3 regions of the Microbacterium sp. UBA3486 genome follow, and region 2 is predicted to be linked to each of the others. Evidence: predicted binding sites of a transcription regulator. Region 2 holds the regulator's gene; each other region holds the start of a gene.

Region 1 (2,267 bases), on a different contig from region 2:
GGGGGATGATGGGGGCGATCCGGTCGGGATCGCCCCCACGCGTGTCGTTCATCAGGCCGGACGACGCTCAGCGAGCTCGTCTGCAGCTGCCGGTACCGAAGCGGGGCCGCCGATACCGAGCTTCTGCTTGATCTGCGTCTCGATCGCCAGCGCGATATCAGGGTTGTTCAACAGGAAGGTACGCGCGTTCTCTTTGCCCTGGCCCAACTGGTCACCGTCGTAGGTGTACCACGAGCCCGACTTCTTCACGATGGCGTGCTCGACGCCGAAGTCGATCAGGCTGCCCTCACGGGAGATGCCGACGCCGTAGAGGATGTCGAACTCGGCCTGCTTGAACGGCGGTGCCATCTTGTTCTTGACCACCTTGACCCTGGTGCGGTTTCCGACGGCGTCGGTTCCGTCCTTGAGGGTCTCGATACGACGGATATCCATGCGCACCGAGGCGTAGAACTTCAGCGCCTTACCACCGGCGGTCGTCTCGGGCGAACCGAAGAAGACGCCGATCTTCTCGCGAAGCTGGTTGATGAAGATCATCGTCGTGTTGGTCTGGTTCAGGCCACCGGTGAGCTTACGCAGCGCCTGCGACATGAGTCGCGCCTGCAGACCGACGTGCGAGTCGCCCATCTCGCCCTCGATCTCGGCGCGAGGCACGAGCGCCGCCACGGAGTCGATGACGATGAGGTCGATGGCTCCCGAGCGCACGAGCATGTCGGCGATCTCGAGGGCCTGCTCACCGGTGTCGGGCTGCGACACCAGGAGCGCATCGATGTCGACGCCGAGCTTCGCAGCGTAGTCGGGGTCGAGCGCATGTTCCGCGTCGATGAACGCGGCGATGCCACCTGCGCGCTGAGCGTTCGCGATCGCATGCAGGGTGAGGGTCGTCTTACCCGAGGACTCCGGTCCGTAGATCTCGACGATTCGACCACGCGGGAGGCCTCCGACGCCGAGAGCGACGTCGAGGGCAATGGAGCCGGTGGGGATGACCGCCACGGGGGCGCGCTCATCGCTGCCCAGCCGCATGACCGAGCCCTTTCCGAACTGGCGATCGATCTGGGCGAGGGCGGTCTCGAGGGACTTCTCGCGGTCGGCGGGTGATGGCATGATGTGCTCCTTCTGCGCGCGTGATGCCGCCTGTAGGCTGTCGCGGCTCTCCCGGTTGGGAGAAACTCTCCGACAAGGCGTAATGGCTCTTCGGCTTGTTTTCCACCGTAGGAGAGGCCACCGACATCGACGCGGAGAGCTCACATACCGTGCAGAACAGATTCCCTGAACCACTTGTGCAGAAGACTACGCCCGCTTCGAACAGATCTTCGACGACACGCCGTGAATCTCAGGTCGTGTCCCGTAGGCATCGGAGATCGACGAACGACTCAGCGTCCGCGCGGCTCCTGCCGACCGACGCCATGTCGCCTGTTCTCCGGAACATCCATCTCGACGCACAGCGCCAACCAGATATCGCGTGGCGGTGTTCCCTCGGCCAGCGCCTCGAGCGCTGTTCGACCGCCGACAGCGCTGAGCGTCAGGTCGTTCACCAGAGAGGACGCGCGTGCCTGGAACTCGGTCTCGACGGCGCGGAGGAACTCGCTACGACGCATGGCTTCCCCGACCGGGGATCAGTGCAGCGAAAGCTGAGGTTCGATCGACGCGACGAGGTCGTCGGGAACGACGTCCGGAAAGACCTGGATGCCCTCGAGCACCGAGATGCGGTCTCCGACCTCGCGCATGATCGTCGAAATGGGAACGTCGAGCGCGTCGGCGACGGAAGCGAGGATCTCGCTCGACGCCTCCTTCTGCCCACGCTCGACCTCGCTGAGGTAGCCGAGCGCAACCGACGCCTTGCTTGCGACCTGCCGGAGCGTGCGCCCCTTCTGCAGGCGGAAGTCCCTCAGCACATCGCCGATTTCCTGTCGTACAAGAATCATCGGAACCTCCTCCCCATGTGATCGTTCGAGGTCTCCCCCGATGAGACAGCCAGTCTAGTACCCCTGGCATGCACAGAATCTACCCCTGCACTCTGTGGTTTAAGTGTGAGCACATCAGAGACAACCACCCCGGCGGTCCTGCTATTCCGCCAGCATCGCGCACAGTTCTTCGAGCGCTGCCGCGACCGTCTGCGCGCGGATCGAGTCGCGATCTCCGAGGAAACGGAAGGCCGTCGTCCTCATCGCCGCCGGCGTCACCACGCCGATGTGCACCGTGCCGACCGGTTGCCCGTCGGGGGAATCCGGACCGGCGATTCCCGTCGTAGACACCCCGACATCGGCCGG
Region 2 (2,267 bases):
GGACCGCATCGACGCTCACATGACCGTCGCCGGGGAACTCGATGATGCTCTCGCCGCCTCCGGTGTCGATCACGACGACGTCGTCGCGCCCGTTCGTGCGGACGGCGACGATGCGGCCGTCCTCCAACGGCTGATACCAGCGGTTGCCGAGCACCCAGAGCCCGTAGCCCGTGTCGGCATCGGACGGGGCCAGCGGCCGCGGGGGTCCGGAAGGCGTCACCCCGTCGATGGCGACGCGGTGGAGTGTCCAGCGGTCATCGGCGATGTCGGCGAAGACCAGTTCCGTGTCGCTGAGCCACTCGGGCTGCAGCGCCGCTCGTGACGGGATCGTCCGCGGGAGGCCTCCGTCGACCTCGGCGACCTGCACGCACGCGCTCTCCCACGGCATCCTCCCCCGTTCCCAGGCGACCCACGCGGCGCGGGTCCCGTCAGGAGAGAGTGCGGGGTGGGCGAAGAATCCCTCGCCCTGCACGATCACGCTGACCGCGGACGCATCTTCTGCGGCGGAGCCGTCGAGCGGGATCTCGACGATCGCACGGAGGTGCGGTGTGGTCGAGAGGTCTTCGCGCACGGCGAGCAGACGTCCGTCCTGCACGCGCAGACCTCCGTGCGCGGGCCCGGCAGCGGTGAGCGTGACGAGATCCCCGTCGGGGGTCAGGCGGCGCACCCGCTGGTCACCGGCGTCGACGAAGTACAGCGCCCCCCGATCGTCCGCCGTCCAGGCGCCTCCACCGTATTCGTGCACGCGGGAGCGGGCGTTCCAGGGCGCGGGGAGGACCTCGGCGCCCGTGGAACTCCGTACCGTCACCCGTCCCTTCTCGGACGGAACCGACTCACCCCACCAGATGTCCGTGCCGACGAAGCGGGCGCCGTCGATGCGAGGAGAAGCTGCCGCGACTGAGGCCGCGGAGAAAGGCGAAGGCCAGGAACCGTAGGGGGACGACGTCATGCTTCGAGCCTATGGGGCGCTGACGCGAGCGTCACGCGGGGCGCACACGAAGGCCCTCCAGGGAAACCGGGAGGGCCTTCGTCGTGCTCTCGTCTCAGACCGCGCGGAGCACCGCCACGATCTTGCCGAGGATCACGGCTTCATCTCCCAGGATGGGCTCGAACGCCGAGTTGCGCGGGAGCAGCCAGGTGTGGCCGTCGCGACGGCGCAGCACCTTGACGGTGGCCTCGCCGTCGAGCATCGCCGCGACGATCTCGCCGTTCTCGGCGCTGTTCTGTGAACGGACGACGACCCAGTCGCCGTCGCAGATGGCGGCGTCGATCATCGACTCGCCGGAGACCTTGAGCATGAACAGGTCGCCCTTGCCCACCAGCTGGCGGGGGAGCGGGAAGATCTCCTCGACCTGCTGGTCGGCGGTGATCGGCACACCGGCGGCGATGCGTCCGACGAGGGGGACCAGTGCCGCATCGCCGACCGGTGTCGCCACGTCGGCGGGGTTCTCGGTGCTGGCCCCCGGCAGGTCGATGAGCACTTCCATGGCGCGGGTCTTCCCGGGGTCCCGACGAAGATAGCCGCTGAGCTCCAACTGCCCGAGCTGGTGGGTGACGCTGGAGAGGGACTTGAGACCGACGGCGTCGCCGATCTCGCGCATGCTCGGCGGGTAACCGTGGTGCGCGATCGAGTTCTGGATGACCTCGAGGATCGCCATCTGCTTCGGGCTGAGGCTCTTCCGGCGGCGCGTGCGCGGTGCCTCCGACTCGGGGGCAGAGTTCTCGCTCATGGTGCTCCTTCAGTGCGTGATCCGACGTCCCTCTTCGAATGTCGGAGGCCCGTGGTGGGGTGTCCTTATCGAAACCGTATCCGAGAAACGGGCCGATCTGGAAGATCTGTTCGAGCGTGTCGGCTCATTTCCGGATTCGGTTTCGAAGAATACTTGACAGATGTTCGAACTCGAAGATATCTTCGGTACGTAGCTTCGCATTCACGGCTCCCGGCCGAGACGGGAATGCGAACGCTACGCCAACTTCCCCGGCGGCCTCACCGCTCCGGGACAGGCTAAGGAGCACCACATGAGCAGCATCAGCTTCAGCACCGCAGCAGTCATTCCGGCGTCGACCCGTCCCACGACGCGACTCCGACTGACGACGCGTGGCCGCGCCGTGCTGCTGGCCTTCGCCTCGGTCCCGCTCGCGATCGGTATCGCCTTCGCGGCGCTCAGCGGTGGTAGCGCGATCGCTTCGGGAGCAGATTCGGTCGCCGTCAGCGTCGAGACGGTGACCGTCATGCCGGGAGACACCCTCTGGTCGATCGCCACCAG
Region 3 (2,267 bases), on a different contig from region 2:
AACCCGCCGCTCACACCCGAGCACATGCGCACAGAACACCGAAAGAGCATCCGCCTGAATCATCGGCACCGTCCGCCGATCCCCATCAGACGCGCCCGCATCGGGCGCGCCCTTCCGCGCCGCGAACACCGCCGTCACGAACCCCCGGATCGCCGTCACCACCGGCGCCGCGGTCTCCACATCGAGAACCGCGTTCAGATGCACCATCCCGTCCCGCTCGAACAATGACAACGCCCGCCTGCCACGGCGCTCTTCCTCACGCGGCTCCACCCCATCCGGGTCGAGCCACGCCTCCACCCGCACCACGAGCGTGCGCACACCATCGAGTGCCATACCATCGGCAGACTCCACCAGCAGCCGCTCCCCCTCAGCGATCCGCTCCACCCCCGCCACAACCCGGCACCGATCCAGCGCCGCGATGATCAACGCCGCCGCCGGAGCCCCCAGCACCCCCGCATCCAGCGCCTCGCTCACCAACGGATACCTCGCCGGCAGACGCGCCCCCAGAAGATCACTCCGCGGCGCCGTCGCCTCACCCACCCTGACCAACCGCGACGCCTCACCCGTCGACACCCCCGTCGCGGCCGCGATCAACGTCGCCGGACTCCGGAAACCCTGCTGCTTCGCCAGACTCCCCGCACCCAGCTCCGCACGCGACTCCCGAGAGATGCACGCCGCCACCGACACATGCACCGCATCCAACCGACGCCGCAACACCCCGATCGACGCGCTCACCACGATCAGCTGCTCCCGCGACAACTCCCCCGAATCACCCACGCCCGCCCACACCTCATCCAAGCGAGACATCGCCTCATGCAACGCGGTCAAATTCGACATACTCGATTTTACCGCGAACACCACCGACATTCGAAGCTATATTCGAATCCATGCCGGCATATCAGCGGTGACACGATCCCTCTCCTGTCCGACGTCGACAGCTCGCTCCCGTCCCGCTCTCGACCGCCATCGATTCCACTCGCGCCGGGAATCCTGCACGCCACCCTCGCGTTCTCCCCCTCGGACCCTCCACGAAAGGCCCCCGATGACAGATCGCCCTCGCCGTTCGGCTTGGCCGCCCCTCCTGCTCGCGATCGCACTGGAGGTCACCGCGACCCTCTCACTACGCGCGGCCGAAGGGTTCACACATCCGCTCTGGCTGATCGTCGTGGTTCTGGGCTACTCCGGCTCACTGTGGCTGCTGTCGGTGGTGCTCGATCGCGGCATGGCCGTCGGGGTCGCGTACGGCATCTGGTCGGCGATCGGAGTCGTGCTGACCGCTGTGCTCGGCACCGTGCTGTTCGGCGAGCTGCTGGGACCGGTGCAGATCGTCGGCGTCGGCGTGATCGTGGTCGGCGTGCTGCTCGTCGAGCTCGGCTCCCACACGCGCGAGACCAGGGAGGTGGCGCCGTGACCTGGCTGCTCCTCTCCCTCGCGATCGCCAGCGAGGTCACCGCGACGTTGAGTCTGCGCGCATCCGAGGGGCTGCGACGTCGCCGTTGGATCCCCGTGATCGTCGTCGGCTACCTCGCGGCATTCACACTGCTCGGCACGATCCTGGCGATGGGAATGCCGGTGGGCGTCGCCTACGGAATCTGGGCCGCCGCCGGCGTCGCACTGACCGCCGTGCTGGGACGGGTGATCTTCAAGGACCACTTCTCGGCGATGATGGCCGTCGGCGTCGCACTCATCGCCGTCGGGGTCGGGATGATCGAGTTCGGCGGCGGGCACTGACGATCGCCAGCGCCGCCGACTGATCGAGCGCCCCGCACCCCTCAGTACTGCGCCGAGAACGCGCCGTCGGACTTCAGCAGTTGCCCGGAGATCCAGCGCCCCTCGTCCGACACGAGGAACTCCACCACCGCAGCCACGTCCGCCGGCTGCCCGAGGCGCCCGAGGGGCGTCATCCCGGCCAGACCCGTGCGCGTGTCGTCGTCCATCCAGCCGGTGTCGATGGGGCCCGGGTTCAGCACGTTCGCCGAGATCCCGCGCGGACCGAGCTCGCGCGCCGCAGAGATCACGAGGCGGTCGAGGGCACCCTTGGATGCGCCGTACGGGAGGTTGCCGGTGACGTGGTCGCTGGTGAGCGCGAGGATGACTCCCCCCTCGTCGCCGATCTGCCGCGCGAACGCGGCGATCAGCAGCAGAGTCGCCCGCGCGTTCACGGCAACGTGCAGGTCGAAGCTCTCGGCGGTCGTGTCGAGGATGCCCGACTCCACGTCATGCGCATGGCTCAGGATGAGGGCGGTGATCGGTCCGTGCGCGGCGGT

Evidence for each region. Region 2 encodes LexA, which represses DNA repair genes until DNA is damaged. Its sites were predicted from a motif close to TCGAACANNTGTTCGA; they were not measured.
Region 1: a site for LexA is predicted at 1,299-1,314, ahead of recA (recombinase RecA). Genes of this name have one in related genera too.
Region 3: a site for LexA is predicted at 868-883, ahead of B2869_RS02405 (DUF222 domain-containing protein). Genes of this name have one in related genera too.

Annotation. Positions count from the first base shown of each region.
Region 1 is NZ_DFQP01000083.1:123,748-126,014, forward strand. Features, by position in the region: gene B2869_RS12550 (regulatory protein RecX) at 1-52, opposite strand, end outside; gene recA (recombinase RecA) at 52-1,101, opposite strand; gene B2869_RS12560 (DUF3046 domain-containing protein) at 1,371-1,595, opposite strand; gene B2869_RS12565 (helix-turn-helix domain-containing protein) at 1,614-1,922, opposite strand; gene B2869_RS12570 (CinA family protein) at 2,064-2,267, opposite strand, start outside.
Region 2 is NZ_DFQP01000026.1:13,082-15,348, forward strand. Features, by position in the region: gene B2869_RS03305 (prolyl oligopeptidase family serine peptidase) at 1-949, opposite strand, end outside; gene lexA (transcriptional repressor LexA) at 1,044-1,730, opposite strand; gene B2869_RS03315 (LysM peptidoglycan-binding domain-containing protein) at 2,020-2,267, shown strand, end outside.
Region 3 is NZ_DFQP01000016.1:62,044-64,310, forward strand. Features, by position in the region: gene B2869_RS02405 (DUF222 domain-containing protein) at 1-867, opposite strand, end outside; gene B2869_RS02410 (DMT family transporter) at 1,043-1,411, shown strand; gene B2869_RS02415 (DMT family transporter) at 1,408-1,731, shown strand; gene B2869_RS02420 (SDR family oxidoreductase) at 1,773-2,267, opposite strand, start outside.